Regions from separate parts of the Bradyrhizobium sp. 87 genome, predicted to be linked through region 2. Evidence: predicted binding sites of a transcription regulator. Region 2 holds the regulator's gene; each other region holds the start of a gene.
What was found. Region 2 encodes LexA, which represses DNA repair genes until DNA is damaged. Its sites were predicted from a motif close to TGTTCNNNNTGTGTTCNG; they were not measured.
Positions count from the first base shown of each region.

Region 1: the regulator LexA is predicted to act here: its motif matches at 1,608-1,625, upstream of uvrA (excinuclease ABC subunit UvrA).
Region 3: the regulator LexA is predicted to act here: its motif matches at 3,928-3,945, upstream of recA (recombinase RecA).

Region 1 is NZ_JADPIQ010000075.1:112,782-118,519, reverse strand. It holds gene IVB50_RS17145 (outer membrane beta-barrel protein) at 1-519, shown strand, start outside; gene IVB50_RS17140 (outer membrane protein) at 750-1,439, shown strand; gene uvrA (excinuclease ABC subunit UvrA) at 1,722-4,703, shown strand; gene IVB50_RS17130 (DinB family protein) at 4,750-5,313, shown strand; gene IVB50_RS17125 (HAD family hydrolase) at 5,332-5,738, shown strand, end outside.
Region 2 is NZ_JADPIQ010000075.1:12,272-18,009, reverse strand. It holds gene IVB50_RS16650 (hypothetical protein) at 29-220, shown strand; gene glp (gephyrin-like molybdotransferase Glp) at 459-1,670, shown strand; gene lexA (transcriptional repressor LexA) at 1,847-2,548, shown strand; gene IVB50_RS16635 (hypothetical protein) at 3,042-3,476, shown strand; gene IVB50_RS16630 (ComEC/Rec2 family competence protein) at 3,615-5,726, opposite strand.
Region 3 is NZ_JADPIQ010000086.1:212,189-217,926, reverse strand. It holds gene gcvP (aminomethyl-transferring glycine dehydrogenase) at 1-540, shown strand, start outside; gene IVB50_RS21885 (hypothetical protein) at 643-1,665, opposite strand; gene IVB50_RS21880 (hypothetical protein) at 1,675-2,661, opposite strand; gene recA (recombinase RecA) at 2,765-3,853, opposite strand; gene IVB50_RS21870 (hypothetical protein) at 4,117-4,284, shown strand; gene IVB50_RS21865 (DUF2798 domain-containing protein) at 4,923-5,180, opposite strand; gene IVB50_RS21860 (hypothetical protein) at 5,477-5,665, shown strand.

The sequences.
Region 1 (5,738 bases), 100 kb from region 2:
ATCGGCTATCGCTGGCAGTCCGCCAATTGGGTGTTCGGTCTGGAAGGCCAGGGCAACTGGGCTGACTTCCGGGGCGACAACGTGAGCACCCTCTTCCCTGGTACCGCTTTGGTGACGGGTGATCGCAACCGTTCCCGCATCGACGCTTTCGGTCTCATCACCGGTCAGGTCGGTTACGCCTGGAACAACGTGCTGCTTTACGTGAAGGGCGGCGCCGCCGTCGTCGGTGACAAGTACGACATCTACGCTGCTGCGGGTACGCCCGGCGCGGGCGCGCTGCTGGCTTCGGCCCGGGAGACTCGCTGGGGTGGCACGGTCGGGGCCGGTCTGGAATTCGGCTTCGCCCCGAACTGGTCGCTGGGCTTTGAGTACGACCACATCTTCCTTGGCGATCGCACGATCGGCTTCACAACGCCCGCGGGTGCGGTATTCGGCAGCGACCGGATTCGCCAGGACGTAGACATGGGCCTGGTGCGCTTGAACTATCGCTGGGGCGGTCCGGCCATCGCAAGGTACTGATCGCGCTGGACATATCGCACTTCGAAGGCCGGCCTTGCGCCGGCCTTTTGCTGTGCAGTTCTCCAATATTAATCGGTCAATAACCGTTCCGTTTTCCGACCGTTGTTGCTTTTGAGTGACACAACTTGCGGCTTCACTGGTGTAAGTACGGCATCAGTTGGGCAAGTGAGTCCGATGCCCTCCCTATCGTGGAAGGCACAATCAGAAACTGGGACTGGGATTAGTTGAAAATGAAAAAGGTTTTGTTGGCTTCGGCCTGTTTGTTCGCTCTCGCCGCCCCGGCTTCGGCCGCTGATCTCGCGGCGCGCCCCTACACCAAGGCCCCGGTGGCCATGGCTTCGGTCTACAACTGGACCGGCTTCTACCTCGGTATCGTCGGTGGCGGCGCTTGGGAAAATTCCTCGACCGACCCGAAGATGAAGGGCGGCTTCGTCGGCGGTACTGCCGGCTACAACTGGCAGACCGGCAATGTCGTGCTCGGCGTCGAGGCCGATGGTTCCTGGGCTGATGTCAGCGCGTCGGTCACCGGCCCCGTTGCCGTCCCCGGCTTCGGCCTCGTCAGCACCACCCTCAGCTCCAAAACCGATGCGATGGGAACCGTGCGCGGCCGCATCGGCTACGCCGTCAACAACGTCCTGTTCTACGGCACCGGTGGTTACGCCTGGATCGACAACAAGCTCAGCGTCAGCGCGCTCGGCGTGACCGTTTCCGACAGCAAGTGGCACTCCGGCTGGACCGTCGGTGCGGGCGTCGAAGCGTTCTTCGCTCCGCAGTGGTCGGTCAAGGGCGAGTACCTCTTTCGCAGCCTCGGCGGCGAGACCTACTTCTCGGGCGCCCTGCCCTCCGGCACGCTCGAGTTTCACACCGTGCAGGTCGGCGTGAACTATCACTTCGGGGGCCCGGTGGTCGCCAAGTACTGAGTTCAGTACTTAGCCCCAACGCCATCCGCGTTACGAAAGGCCGGCCTTGTGCCGGCCTTTTTGTTTTGTCGGGCACGTTGCCGCGCAGTTCCACCCTGCTCCTGCCAGATGCCGCCAGTGCGCCAACAATCCGTTGACGATTCGCAAGTCCCACTGGAAATCCGTCTCCGTTCTTCCTACGTTCGCTGACAACCCCATCGGCGCCGATCCCGGTTCCGGGCGAAGCGCGCCTTTTTTGTTGGCGCGATCGCGCGCCTTTGGGATTCCTTGAGGGCAACCCGGATGGATGAAGTGATCAAGGCGAAGCGCCAACAGCAGAACGTGGGATCAAACCTGCGCGCAATTACCATCCGTGGCGCGCGCGAGCACAATCTCAAGAACGTCGATGTCGAGATTCCCCGCGACAAGCTGGTGGTGTTCACGGGGCTGTCGGGCTCCGGCAAATCCTCGCTCGCGTTCGACACCATCTACGCCGAAGGCCAGCGCCGCTACGTCGAATCGCTGTCTGCCTACGCCCGCCAGTTCCTGGAGATGATGCAGAAGCCCGACGTCGACCAGATCGACGGCCTGTCGCCGGCGATCTCGATCGAGCAGAAGACGACGTCGAAGAACCCGCGCTCCACCGTCGGCACGGTGACCGAAATCTACGACTACATGCGCCTGCTGTGGGCGCGCGTCGGCGTGCCCTATTCGCCCGCCACCGGCCTGCCGATCGAGAGCCAGATCGTCTCGCAGATGGTCGATCGCGTGCTGGCGCTGCCCGAGGGCTCGCGCCTCTATCTGCTCGCGCCGGTCGTGCGCGGCCGCAAGGGCGAGTACCGCAAAGAGCTTGCCGAATGGCTCAAGAAGGGCTTTCAGCGCGTCAAGATCGACGGCGCCTTCCACGAGCTCGCCGAAGCCCCTGTTCTCGACAAGAAATTCCCGCACGACATCGACGTCGTCGTCGATCGCATCGTGGTGCGCCCCGACATCGGCCAGCGCCTCGCCGAAAGTTTCGAGACCGCGCTGAAACTTGCCGAGGGCCTCGCCGTCATCGAATTCGCGGATGCGCCGGCTGCGGCAGCACCCGCGGAAGAGAAGAAGAAGACCGCAAAGATCCACGACAAGAGCGGACCCGAGCGCATGCTGTTCTCGGAAAAGTTCGCCTGCCCGGTGTCCGGCTTCACCATCCCCGAGATCGAGCCCCGGCTGTTCTCGTTCAACAACCCCTATGGCGCCTGTCCTGCGTGCGGCGGCCTCGGCGTCGAGCAGCATGTCGACGAAGACCTCGTCATTCCCGACAAGGAGCTCGCCATTGGCAAGGGCGCAATCGCGCCCTGGGCCAAATCCTCGTCGCCCTATTACATTCAGACGCTGACTGCGCTCGGCAAGCACTACAAGTTCACGCTGACCACCAAATGGAAGGATCTGCCCAAGAAGACGCAGAACGCGATCCTCCATGGCTCCGGCGAGGACGAGATCAAGTTCTCCTACGAGGACGGCGTCCGCTCCTACGACACCAAGAAGCCGTTCGAGGGCGTCATCACCAACATCAACCGCCGCTATCGCGAGACCGAGAGCGAGTGGGCGCGTGAGGAGCTGGCGAAGTACTTCCACGACGTGCCCTGCGAGGCGTGCCACGGCTTTCGGCTGAAGCCCGAGGCGCTTTGCGTCAAGATCGGCGGCAAGCATATCGGCGACATCTCCGAGATGTCGGTGAAGGGCGCCGGCGCGTGGTTCGAGACCGTGCCGGAGGCGCTGAACACCCAGCAGAACGAGATCGCCGGCCGCATCCTCAAGGAGATCCGCGAGCGCCTCACCTTCCTGCTCGACGTCGGCCTCAACTACCTCACGCTCTCCCGCTCCTCCGGCACGCTCTCCGGCGGCGAAAGCCAGCGCATCCGGCTGGCTTCGCAGATCGGCTCGGGGCTAACAGGCGTGCTCTACGTGCTCGACGAGCCCTCGATCGGCTTGCACCAGCGCGACAACGCGCGCCTGCTCGACACGCTCAAGAGACTTCGTGACCTCGGCAACACCGTGATCGTGGTCGAGCACGACGAGGACGCGATCCTGCTCGCCGACCACGTGCTCGACATCGGCCCCGGCGCCGGCATGCATGGCGGCAACATCATCGCCGAAGGCACGCCCGCCGAGATCATGCGCAACCCCAACTCGCTGACGGGCAAATATCTCACCGGCGAGCTCGAGGTCGAGGTGCCCGAGCGGCGCCCGCCGAACCATCGCCGCACCATCAAGGTGGTCAACGCGCGCGGCAATAACCTCAAGAACGTTACGGCCGAAATTCCGCTCGGCCTGTTCACCTGCGTCACCGGCGTCTCCGGCGGCGGCAAGTCGACGCTGCTGATCGACACGCTCTACAAGGCGATCGCCCGCAAGCTGAACAATGCCAGCGAAGGCGCCGCGCCGCACGACCGCATCGAGGGCCTCGAGCACATCGACAAGATCATCGACATCGACCAGTCGCCGATCGGTCGCACGCCGCGCTCCAACCCTGCGACCTATACCGGTGCCTTCACGCCGATCCGCGAATGGTTCGCCGGCCTGCCCGAGTCGAAAGCGCGCGGCTACGAGCCCGGCCGGTTCTCCTTCAACGTCAAGGGCGGCCGCTGCGAGGCCTGCCAGGGCGACGGCGTCATCAAGATCGAGATGCACTTCTTGCCCGACGTCTACGTCACCTGCGACGTCTGCAAGGGCAAGCGCTACAACCGCGAGACGCTGGAGGTCCTATTCAAGGGCAAGAGCATCGCCGACGTGCTCGACATGACCGTCGAGGAAGCGGCCGAGTTCTTCAAGGCGGTCCCACGTGTACGCGAGACGTTCCAGACGCTGCATCGCGTCGGCCTCGACTACATCCATGTCGGCCAGCAGGCCACGACGCTCTCGGGCGGCGAAGCCCAGCGCGTCAAGCTCGCAAAAGAGCTGTCAAAGCGCGCCACCGGCCGCACGCTCTACATCCTGGACGAGCCGACCACCGGGTTGCATTTCCACGACGTCAAGAAGCTGTTGGAGGTGCTGCACGAGCTGGTCGCGCAGGGCAACACGGTCGTCGTCATCGAGCACAATCTCGAAGTGATCAAGACCGCCGACTGGGTCATCGACCTCGGCCCCGAAGGCGGCGATGGCGGCGGCGAGATCGTCGCCTGGGGCCCGCCAGAGGACATCGCAAAAGCGCCGCGGAGCTATACGGGGAAGTTCCTGGCGCCGGTGCTGGCGAAGGCTCGGAAGCCGAAGCGGAGACGCGCGGCGAGCGAGGCGGCCGAGTAGGTTACGCCGCGGGAGCGGCCGACACATTGTCTGAGGGAGACTGAGTTTGCCTGCCGGACTTGTGCAAACCTATCGTGCGTTCGCCCACAATAATGCTTGGGCAAACCACCGGCTGCTCACCGCTTGCGCGGCGCTGTCTCAGGCCGACTTCGAAGCCGAGCGGACCGGCTTCTTTCCGAGCCTGCAACGCACGCTGAACCACATCCATGTCATCGACCTCTTCTATGTCGATGCACTGGAGGGCGGATGGTTGGGACCGGCAGCTTGGAAGAACGACGTGCCGCACCTTTCCCTTGCTGCGCTGAAGCCTGCGCAAGCCGCGATCGACAAGCGCTTGATCGCCATGTGCGATGCACTGACGCCCGAGATTCTCAACGGCATTGTGCGGATCAACCGCGACACGCGGGTCCAGGCCGAACGCCGCGACCGACTGCTCATGCATCTGTTCCAGCATCAAATTCATCACCGCGGACAAGCGCACGCCATGCTGTCCGAAACGAGCGTCGCGCCGCCTCAGCTTGACGAGTTCTTCGCCGAGGGAGAGGCGCCGCTCAGGGCCACCGAATTCGACCAACTCGGATGGACCGAGGAAACCGTGTGGAAAGCCTAGCGGTGTAGCTTCGTCTCCATGCCCTACTCCCTCGCCATCTTTGATCTCGACGGCACGCTGGCCGACAGCTTTCCGTGGTTCCTGCGCACCATCAACGACGTCGCCGATCGCTTCGGCTTCCGCCGCGTCGCGGACGAGGATATCGAGGGGCTGCGGCATGCTTCTTCGCGGGAGATTCTGAGCCGGCTCGAGGTGCCGCTGTGGAAGCTGCCGGCGATCGCGCGGCATGCGCGGCGACTGAAGGCGGAGGCTGCAGCGGAGATTTCGCTGTTTGCGGGGGTCGAGACAATGCTGCGGACGCTGGCGGAGAGTGGCGTGCAGCTCGCGATGGTGACGTCGGACAGCGAAGCCAATGCGCGCGAGAAGCTCGGCGATTGCGCGACGCTGTTCGCCCATTTCGATTGCGCGGCCTCGCTTTTCGGCAA
Region 2 (5,738 bases):
TGGGACTTCTACGGACGGATGCATCATCGTGCTGGGCAAAACCTACCTCACCAAGCAGGCCTCTCTTCTTCTTGAATTCGCGAGGACAACTTCAGATTCGGACCTTTCCGCCAAGCTTGTGAGCAAGGCCGCCGACCTGAAATCCCAAGCCGACCCGCTGCCCGACAAGGATCAGGGATCCAAGGCGCCCGACGTAACTCCCGGGCAGGCAGGGAGCTGATCGATTCAGGCCATGGCGCGTTCTCGCCTTGCCATGATTTTCGTCGCTTCCATGACCACTCTCCTGCCGATCTGTGACCTCCTTCGGATCATGCCGCGACGCGCTTGATCCTGCCTTCCGGAACAATGTGAAGGGGCGGGATGACTGTGCCTGCTCAGCCGCTTTTGCCTCTGCGCCTGCGCTCGGCTAGAAGACGTGCGGAACATTCGCCCGAACGTGCCGAGCAGGAGTTTTCGCCGTGGCCTTGATGCCGGTTTCTGACGCGCTTGCCGCGGTGCTGGCGGGTGCAGAGCCGCTGCCGGAAGAAATGATTTCCCTCGACGAGGCCTACCATCGCGTGCTCGCGCGTGACGTCGTGGCGCGGCGCACGCAGCCGCCGCAAGCGATGTCGGCGATGGACGGCTACGCGGTGCGCGCGGCCGATGCCGCGACGATCGATTCGGAGCTCACCGTCATCGGCGAAGTCGCAGCGGGCCGACCGTTCGAGGGGACGGTCGGAGCCGGCGAGGCCGTGCGGATCTTCACCGGCGGCGTCGTTCCCTTTGGCGCGGACGCCGTCGTGATCCAGGAGGACACGGTCGCCGCCGGCAAGCGCATCACGATCAAGGAAGCCGCGATCGCCGGCCGGCACATCCGCCCCGCCGGCGTCGATTTCCGCGAGGGCGACGTGCTCCTGCGCAAGGGAAGCCGTCTGACCGAGCGAGACCTCGCGCTCGCCGCCGGGATGAATCATCCGCACCTTGCCGTTGTCAGGCGTCCGAAGGTCGCGATTCTCGCCACCGGCGACGAGCTGGTGATGCCGGGCACCACGCCCGGCCACGGCCAGATCGTCTATTCCAACGGCTACGCCCTGCACGCGCTCGCCCGCAGCGAGGGCGCCGAGACCATCGACCTCGGTATTGCCGCCGACACGCTCGAGGCCACCACCGCCGGCATCCGCCGCGCCCGCGAGAGCGGCGCCGACGTCCTGATCACGACCGGCGGCGCATCGGTCGGCGACCACGATCTGGTCCAGCAGGCACTGCGGGACGAAGGCATCGCGATGGCGTTCTGGAAGATCGCGATGCGGCCAGGCAAGCCGATGATGCACGGGCGACTCGGCGCAATGGGTGTGATCGGCCTGCCGGGCAATCCCGTATCGTCCTACGTGTGCGCTTTCCTGTTCATGGTGCCGCTGATTCGCGCCCTGTCGGGCCGTTCAGTGATTCACCATCGCCGTGAACGCGCCGTGCTCGGCCGCGACGTCGGCGCCAACGACCAGCGCGAGGACTATCTGCGCGCGCATCTTGAGGAGCGTGACGATGGCACACGCGTCGTTGTTCCCGTCAATCATCAGGACTCTTCGCTGCTTGCGAATCTCGCTGCAGCACAGGTACTTCTCGTCCGCGCACCATTCGCGCCGAAGGCCGAAGCCGGCACGGCTTGCGAAGTGTTGCGGCTCCCCGTCTGAGCGCCCCCGCAACGCGCGTTCCGCGCACTTTGCTCTGTTCACGGTAAATTAAGCAGTTGCGGAACATGTATCGAACATATAGTGTCTGTTCATGATTTGTTTCGAGCATGCAGCGGCTTATGGCCGAATTCAGCGTCTCGGAATCGGACGACATCAACCGGGGGACTTTGGTCGAGATGTTAACGCGCAAACAATACGAGCTTCTGCGGTTCATCAGTGAGCGTCTGAAGGAAAGCGGCGTGCCGCCCTCCTTCGACGAGATGAAGGATGCGCTCGATCTGCGCTCGAAGTCGGGCATCCATCGCCTGATCACGGCGCTCGAGGAGCGTGGCTTCATCCGACGCCTGCCCAACCGCGCCCGTGCGATTGAAGTCATCAAGCTGCCGGAGCTCCAGGCAGCCGCTGGCAGCCGCCGCGGCTTCACGCCGAGCGTCATCGAGGGCAATCTCGGCAAGGTGCGTGCGAGCGCGAGCCTGCCCGCTGACGAGGGCGAACGTCCCGTCGCGGTGCCGGTGATGGGCCGCATCGCGGCCGGCACGCCGATCGAGGCGTTGCAGACCCGCAGCCATACTATCAGCGTACCGCCTGACATGCTCGGCTCGGGCGAGCATTACGCGCTGGAAGTGCGCGGCGACTCGATGGTCGAAGCCGGCATTCTCGACGGCGACATGGCCCTGATCCAGCGCAACGAGAGCGCCGATACCGGCGACATCGTGGTGGCGCTGATCGACGACGAGGAAGCGACGCTGAAGCGCTTCCGCCGTCGCGGCGCCTCGATCGCGCTCGAGCCCGCCAACGCGGCCTATGAGGTCCGCATCCTGCCGCCCAACCGGGTGAAGATTCAGGGCAAGCTGATCGGGCTTTACCGGAAGTACTGATACCGGGAGTCTTTCTATCGGCAGTACTTCATATCGGAAGCACTTCATGCCGGAGGTGCTTGGCGCCTCGCGCGCTTCCGATCGGCATCGCCGGTCAGAGATTGGAGCGGATCATCGTCCGCTCCGGCTGGATAGCCTTTCTGGTTCTGCACAGACTATCCGGCCCCTCCTCCAACGCTGGCTCCTCGCCACGCCGACGAAGCAGCACCGCTTCAAGCAGCACCGCTTCGCGGCTCGGTTGTTCGAGGAAACAGCGACCAGCGGTCAAGTTCGGCCGTTGCAGCCAAGTTGGCAATGTTCGCGTACGCGCCTCCCGAATGCATCGCGGCGAGCTTTGTTCCTATTGAATTCGGGAAAGATAATGTGATCGCGGCTTGCGGAAGCCAGCCGCAGATTTGCCCACAACCAAGCAGAGCGTTCGTGCTTCCACTCTGATAGAGGCCTGCGCCTCGATAAGAGACGCGGGTTGCTATCCCAGCATGAGGAGCACCCGATGTGTGACTACAGCCTACATGCCGTCGCGTCGCGCCCCGCCGAAGTCGGCGAGACGATCGTCACGACAAGCTTCCGCGGCACCTCGACGCGCGGCTTCGCCTCTGCAGCCGATCCGTCTGTTGCCGTCTGCCTGCTGCCGGGGACGGAGCTCGCCTTCGCCGACGACGTCCGCTACGACAATCGCTGGATCTGGACGCGCACCATCAATTCCCGCGTGGGCAAGTTCGGCAAGATCGATCCGCACGTTCCCGACCGCCATCATGATGCGATCGAATTCCCCGACGGCAAATACGTGCTGGTGACGCAGCTCGTCGAAGGCCAGCGCGCGACGGTGCTGCAACTGCCGGTGACTCAGTCGGTCACCGAGCGCGAGCACAAGGCGCAGATCACCGCCGACAGGCAGCCGACCGTCACGCACCTGCCGATCGGCTGACAGAGCCGCCCTCCGGCTACGAAGTCGGAGGTCAGGATTGAATCGCCATCGCCGGCCGTGGCCGGCGAGATGGTGTGGTTTGCACCCCGCGAATCCGAACGGACGCACCGAACCACTGCGTTGCTCCGCACCATCAGATCAATCGTCGGCTTGCAGGTCGGTGTCCGCCGGCGTTGCGTCCTTGATGCGAGGCGCGGTCGACTTTGGCGCGAGGCTGCCGTCGAAATCATCCTCGCCGGCGCCGGCCGGCAACCAGGGGCGGCTCGTGCCTCTCGCCCTCACTGCCTGAACCACAAAACCGTCACCACGCTGCGTCAGCGCCAGCGCGCTCTGGCTGGCGAGCCGCTGCCGATCGACCACCATCGCCGCGCAATCGGGCGGCGCGGGACGTGTCGTCACCACCAGGGCGGCCCGACTGCAATCGTCTGCGAGAGCGTCGACGCGCAGTGCCAGCGCGACCAGCCTCCCGTCGGCCAGTGGCGTCACGCAGCCGGATTCGTCGCAGGACACGCCATCGGCAAGCGAGGCTCTGCCCGCATCGCGCGGATCGGCGTCGGCAGCGAGCCATTCCTTGAGCAGAAAGCTGTCCTTGTTCGTCCTGATCAGGTGCAGATATCCGTCCCTGCCCCGCACCGCGACGCTGGCGCCATCCCCGGCAATCAGGATGTCGGGCTGCCGCGCCGACAGTCCCCAGGGGATCGCTGCCAGCAGCACCAGGGCGCCGGACCAGCGCAGCGGCGTGCGCAACAAGCCGAGCACAATGATTCCCAGGCTCGCCGCGATCAGCGGCGCGATCCCGAACGCCGGGATGCGGCCCACCGCGCCCGGCAAGGCCGCGACCCAGCGCGAGACCGCGACCATCCACTCGATGCCAATCCCCATCAGCCACCAGAACACGCTGTCCAGCCCGAACGGCGCAGCAAGCAGCCCCAACAGCCCCGCCGGCATCACCAGCGCAGAGACCACCGGCATCGCGCCGAGATTGGCGAGCACGCCGAACGGCGTGACACGGTGGAAATGAAAGGCGGCATAGGGCGTCGTCGCAAGTCCCGCAATCAGCGAAGCCATGAACAGCATCGCAATCTCGCGCCGACCCCACATCGCAATGCGCGCAGTCGCCGAATTGTCCGGCGAGGCAAACAAATTGGGCATGTCGATCTGCACCAGTGCGACCAAGCCGAGCGTTGCCGCAAACGACATCTGAAAACTCGGATGCACCAGCGCTTCCGGCGCGACCGCCAGCACGATCAGCGCAGCCACAGCAAGCGTGCGGAAGGTGATGGCGCGGCGATCGACCATCACCGCGATCAGCACCACCGCCGTCATGAAGAACGACCTTTGCGTGGCGACCTCCGCGCCCGACAGCAGCAGGTAGAACGCAGCGGCGACCAGCGCGGCGGCGGCCGACCATTTCTTGATGGCGAAGCCGGCCGCCAATCCGGGGATCAGAGCGAGCAGCGCGCGCACCGCGAAGAACACGACGCCGGCAACGACGGCCATGTGATAACCGGAGATCGAGAGCACGTGGCCGAGGCCGGAGATGAACATCGCATCGTTGACGGGCGTGGTGATCGCATCGCGCCGCCCGGTGAGCAGCGCGGTCGCGATCGCCCGATTGTCGCCGTCGAGCGTCGCCCGGATGCGGGCATCGATCGCATCGCGCAGGCCTTGCATGAAGGCCGCGTAACGCAGCCGTAAGCCGCCGGTCTCAGGCGGCGACGCCACCGTGATGGCGCCCATCGCGAAGCCGGAGGCGCCGATGCCCTGGAAGAACATGTCACGCGAAAAGTCGTAGCTGCCGGGCCGCACCGGCGCGAGTGGCGGCATCAGCCGTGCCTTCAGCTGAACGAAGCTACCGACCTCCGGCGCGGTGCCCTTGCGGACCGACAGGCGCACGCGCTCGAGCCTGACGTCGCTGCGCTGCGCCTCCATCGCCGTGACGCGCAGCACGAAACGATCGGTACGCTCGCGGATGTCGCGAGCCTCGACGAAGCCCGACAACGACACCGAATAGAGCGCCCTTGCCAGCACCGGGTGGGCGATGCGCGCCGTCTTCCAGGTTGCGACGGCAAAGCCGGCCGCGACCGCCGCGATCATGATGGCCGGGGCGAACAGCCGGCTCCGCCGCAACAGAGCCGCGCCAAGCAGGAGCGCGATGGCGGTCGTGGCAACGACCCACAGCACCGGCTCATGATCGGCAGAGAAATAAAGCGCGATGCCGCAGCCAAACGCGACGGGCACCCACGGCAACAGCCGCCCGGC
Region 3 (5,738 bases), on a different contig from region 2:
ATCCTCAACGCCAACTACGTCGCAGCAAGGCTCGATGCGCACTTCCCGGTGCTCTACAAGAACGAAAAGGGCCGCGTCGCGCACGAGTGTATCGTCGATCCCCGCGCGCTGAAGACGACCTCAGGCGTCACCGTCGACGACATCGCCAAGCGCCTGATCGATTACGGCTTCCATGCGCCCACCATGAGTTTTCCGGTGCCGGGCACGCTGATGATCGAGCCGACCGAGTCGGAATCCAAGGCGGAGCTGGATCGCTTCTGCGATGCCATGATCGCGATCCGGAAGGAAATCGCCGAGATCGAAGCAGGCCGCTTCAAGATCGAGGCGTCGCCGCTTCGTCATGCCCCACACACCGTGCATGACATCGCGGACGACGATTGGAAGCGCGCCTACACCCGCGCCGAGGGCTGCTTCCCCGCGGGCACCTCGCGCACCGACAAATACTGGAGCCCGGTGGGGCGCGTCGACAACGTCTATGGCGACCGCAATCTGGTGTGCTCGTGCCCGCCCGTGAGCGATTACGCGGAGGCGGCGGAGTAACCGTTTGTAGGGTGGGTTAGCCACCGGCTGCGCGAAGCGCAGTCGCTGGCGTAACCCACCACTTCTGTCTCTGGCGAAATGGAAGAGGTGGGCTACACTTCGCTAACCCACCCTCCGGCACGGAACACGCATTTTGGGCGCAACCAACGAGCGGGTCTCGGGGTCCCACCGCCAGAGCCGCTCGTTGGTCAGGTGAGTGCCGCCCCACCAGCGATCAATCCGGTTGTACCGGCGGAAATCCTGGTCGCCTCCCAGCACCGCCTTACCGAACTCGGTCAGCGTCAATTGCGATCGCTTGTACCGATCGAACTGACTGGAATCGTCGTGCATCTCTAGCGAAAACGGACCTTCATCCAGTCCGGACACCGCCGGCCTCTCGCACCGCGCAAGGCCGTCAAGCAGCGCTCCAACTTCCCAATAACCATACACATCCAGCCCGTTGCACTTCTGGTGGCCCGGAAAGACATCGAAAGGCTGCATGCCGCCTCGCGCGATGAGCTGGAGTATTCGCGCTTCGGTGGCTCCAAGGCCTGAGGCGGGGCGCGGAAGCTCGTTGAGAAGAGCCCTCACGTGGGGGGCGAGTTGTGGCAGCCAGCTCAAATCCGTCTTGAAGAGATCCCGCCACCTTTGCGGGGCCGACGCGCGATAGGCCCGCCATGCACGCTTGGCCGATTTGAGTTGACGAGGTGTGATCGCGACAGCCGGCGGGTAGAGTTCGCTTCGCGGTGGGTCGACATCCCTGACACCCAAGAACAGGGAGCGCACGACAAAGTCGGGATTTGCATCGTGTCGGCGGCCCCAATGATCGAGCAGCCAGAGCAGGATCAATTGCGCATTTGGCTCCGGCCCTCGCCAAAACTCGACCGTGTCATATTCCGCGAGCAGTTCAATCAGTCCTCGATCCTTCACGCCTGATTCCTCGAGACGCCAGGACGGCGTATCGTCGAGCCAGTGAAGCCCGCGGGGCTGTGTCGTACGCGGCGCAAAGAATGCGTCCAGCTCTGCATCGGCTGGCAACGGTCCCCAGACCAGCCGGCGCTCGATGGCAATCACGAGGTCGGCAAGGCCCGCCTGTTGAATAGCGCCGGCGATGGACGAGTCGGTCGTGACAATGAGCCGCGTCATGCCGTGGTCTCAAGGCTTCGTCAAAACATTACCGTAACGCCACAGCCGATCATTGGTCAGGTGCGTGCCGCCCCACCAGCGATCGATCGGATTGTGGCGACTGAAATCTTCCTGATGGGCCAGGACGGCCCTGCCGAACTCGGTCAACGACAACCGGCTGCGGAGATAGACCTCGTGCCGAGCTCTTAAATTTTCGCGATCGATCGTGCGCAGTTCGTCGCCCAACCCGGCCACTACGGGGTTGGGGCCGAGCGCGAGCCCCTCGAGCAACGAACCCAACTCAAATTCTCCGAACACATATGTGCGCCGTTGCGAGCGCAGGTGAAACAACGCATTCGTGTTTGCAAACCCTCTGGCAAGGAGCTCCAGAAATCGCATCTCGGTCGCACCGAGACCCGTGAAAGGCGACGGCAGTTCTGCCAAGAGATCGAGCAAGGCCGGGCGCAGCATCAGCAATGCACTGAGATCCTGGTGAAGGAGATCGACGCACGCCTCAGGGGTCATCGCACGGTAGGCCGACCACGCCAACCGGGCAGTCTCGAACTCCTGGGCCCTAACAGGCACGACATGGATGTGCGGCTCGGACGCAGCGAGATCCTCACCGTGTGCTGTCGTCAGCTCGGATGAGACAAGTCGAAGTCGAAGCTTTGGCACCAGCGAGGAGCAGGAGCTGAGGTGGTCCAGCAGGCAGACGAGCTGCAATTGATCCCGGGGAGCTGGGTCGAACCAAAGTTCAACCAAGTCATATTGCTCGCAGAAGTCCGCAAGGGACAAGTCTTTGCGATCCTTGATGCTCTTGGGCCACCGGATGCCCCAATCAGACCAATGATCACCAGGCCCGAGATTCGCCGAACGCGGCGCGAAATAGGCTGCGAGCTTCTCGGGCGAGGGCAGCGGTCCCCACTCAAAGTGAAACGAGGATGAGATGACAAGCTCCGCCAACCCGGATCGTGCGAGCTGGCCTCCGGACGAACTGGTCAAGATCAGACGCTTCATCGCACCACCCGGTGCCCCCACGCCAAACGAAACAGGCGCCGAAGACGTCGGCAACTCAACGTCCTCAGCGCCCGCTCCTCGCGAAAAACTTTACTGTTGAAGCTTACTCGTCCGCCGGCTCCTCGCCGTCGGCGTCACGCTCGGGGCTGCCGGCCAGAATCTGCTCGGCGATCAGGCCGGAGTTCTGGCGGATCGAGGTCTCGATCTTGGCGGTGATGTCGGGGTTGGCCTTCAGGAACGCTTTCGAATTCTCGCGGCCCTGGCCAAGACGCTGGCTGTCGTAGGAGAACCATGCGCCGGATTTTTCGACGATGCCGGCCTTGACGCCGAGATCGAGGATCTCGCCCATCTTGGAGACGCCTTCGCCGTACATGATGTCGAACTCGACCTGCTTGAACGGCGGCGCCAGCTTGTTCTTGACGACCTTGACGCGCGTGGTGTTGCCGACCACTTCGTCACGCTCCTTGATCGCGCCGATGCGGCGGATGTCGAGGCGGACGGAAGCATAGAATTTCAGCGCGTTGCCGCCGGTGGTGGTCTCCGGCGAGCCGTACATCACGCCGATCTTCATGCGGATCTGGTTGATGAAGATCACCATGGTATTGGACTTGTTGATGGACGCCGTCAGCTTGCGCAGCGCCTGGCTCATCAGACGCGCCTGCAGACCCGGCAGCGCATCGCCCATCTCGCCCTCGAGCTCGGCCTTCGGCACCAGCGCCGCGACCGAATCGATCACCAGCACGTCGACCGCGCCGGAGCGCACCAGCGTGTCGCAGATTTCCAGCGCCTGCTCGCCGGTGTCCGGCTGGGAGATCAGGAGCTCGTCGATATTGACGCCCAGCTTGCGCGCATAGACCGGGTCGAGCGCGTGCTCGGCGTCGATGAAGGCGCAGATGCCGCCCTTCTTCTGCCCTTCCGCCACCGTGTGCAGCGCCAGCGTGGTCTTGCCCGAGGATTCCGGCCCGTAGATCTCCACGACGCGCCCCTTCGGCAGGCCGCCGATCCCGAGCGCGATATCGAGCCCCAACGAGCCCGAAGAGACCGCCTCGACATCCATCGAACGGTCGTTCTTGCCGAGCTTCATCACCGAGCCCTTGCCGAACTGACGCTCGATCTGGGAGAGCGCGGCGGCGAGAGCTTTACTCTTGTCCATGGAGGATCCTTCGACGATACGCAAGGCAGTGGTGGACATCGGGTCGTGCTCCTTATGACGAGGATTCGCGTGAGGGACAAACGATTGGCGAGGCGGCGCGGCGATAAAAACAATGTACCCTATTTGTTCTAGGTTCGCAATATGTTCTTTTGGGAATTTGCACGCTCTGGCTGACGCGCATCAAAGACGGATGACCCGCACACCGTCAGAATTCCGTCATCCTGCGGCACGAACCTTTCGCGGTCTGCGGCCTTCTCCTGGATGGACTCTTGGATGGGACCGCAACTGAGGGGACTTCAGTCATGACGGACAACACGCATCACGATACGACCCGGCGCACTCCGCTGCTGGAGGCGGCGCGGGAGGAGCTGAGCAAGTTCGAGCGCAAGGAAAACGAGTTCCGCAAGAAAGACCGCGAAGAGCGTGCCGCCGAACTCCGTTTGCCGCTGGACGCGATCAAGGTTCATTAGGCCGCTGGGACCGCGCTGGCGACGGTGCCGGAGCGGCAGCCCGTTGATCTCAGGGAATCGGCACGGGTATCGGGATTCGGATGGCCGTGAAAGGCGAATCCGAGCCGATATGGTATCTAAATACTACCAGTAAGCCATTGATTGGGCGGGGAAATTTGTAGGCACGCTACTGTGCATGGGGTTGTTTTCGCGATTTTTGAAAGGCGCGCACGGGCCTTTCCACCCTCGGAGCCATCTCCCGCACCCAACAGCGCCTACAGCAGAACCAGCAACCCGATGCCGATCACCAGCACGACGAAGCCAGCCGCCGTCGCGGCGGCGAATGACCGCTCTACGTTGTCCATGATGCCACCCCGTTGCCGGCACGCCACGTTTCCCCCATGGCAGCACCGTCGCCGCGAAATCTCGCCTGCGGTTGTGTCCTGAGTTGTGCGAACGGATGTCGAAATTGGGACCGGTGCGGGGCCAGTCTGCGGCCCCCGCGCTCCGGCTTTTGCTGCCACCGTCGGGCCTTGTCAGGCTGTCGTAAGCTGAGCCGGCTAGGGTCGCCCGGCTATGGTGTTGCAGCCCAGCACCTCAGCCTCCAATAACCTTCTCCCCGCTTGGTTCTCCCAAGCGGGGTTTTTTCATTCCGATTTTCATGCCGGCCGGCCGGTTTGCGAACCGCCCTCCTCCTGCGTCAGCCGCAGCGAGAAGGCGCGGATCGCCGGCGCTGCGAGCAGCACTATCGGCAGCATCGCCGCCCATGCGATCAGCCACGACACCATCCAGTGCGCCAGGAAGTCCAGCGCGTTCCCTGCGGGAAAGCTGGCGATGCCCGCGGCGATCAGCGAGGTCAGTCCCGACTGGATGATTCCGAACACGAAATGAGAATAGCGGCGGGGAATGCCCGGCATGACGCGTCCATGTTGCTTAGCCGCATCGGGCCAAGCAAGGCACATGCCGCCGCGTTCCGGAAGGTGCCCTTACCCATCCCAGGAACTCTGTTCTTGGCCGGAGAACCACGGGCATGAGGTCGCGCCGCCGCTGGGCGGCCGGCGTCTTTCGAATTTCGATTTCGTATGTTCCAGAGCGCGTGCGTTTGCGCGATAGCCGTGAGCGATCCGGGGCTTACCGACAGGTTTGGCTTTCTTGGAATATTATGCCGCCCAGCATGTTCTCAGTGATGGAAGTGAATCGTGGGAGATGGCCCATGAATCACAGGGGCATCGAGTTCACCGTCGCCAAGACGGCAATTCCCGGCATTTGGCAGTGGCAGTTCCGGATCGGCGAGCAGATCAAGACCGGCAAGACTGAGACCAAGATCGATCTCTTGGCGATCCGACGGGTGCAGCTGCGCATCGATCGGGAGCTGAAGGCGATCGGACGCGACACGGCCTGAGCCGTCGGACCGAGATCGGTGGGCTGGCGTCCATGGGGCTATTCCGTAGCCGACCGGAATTGATCTGCCGACG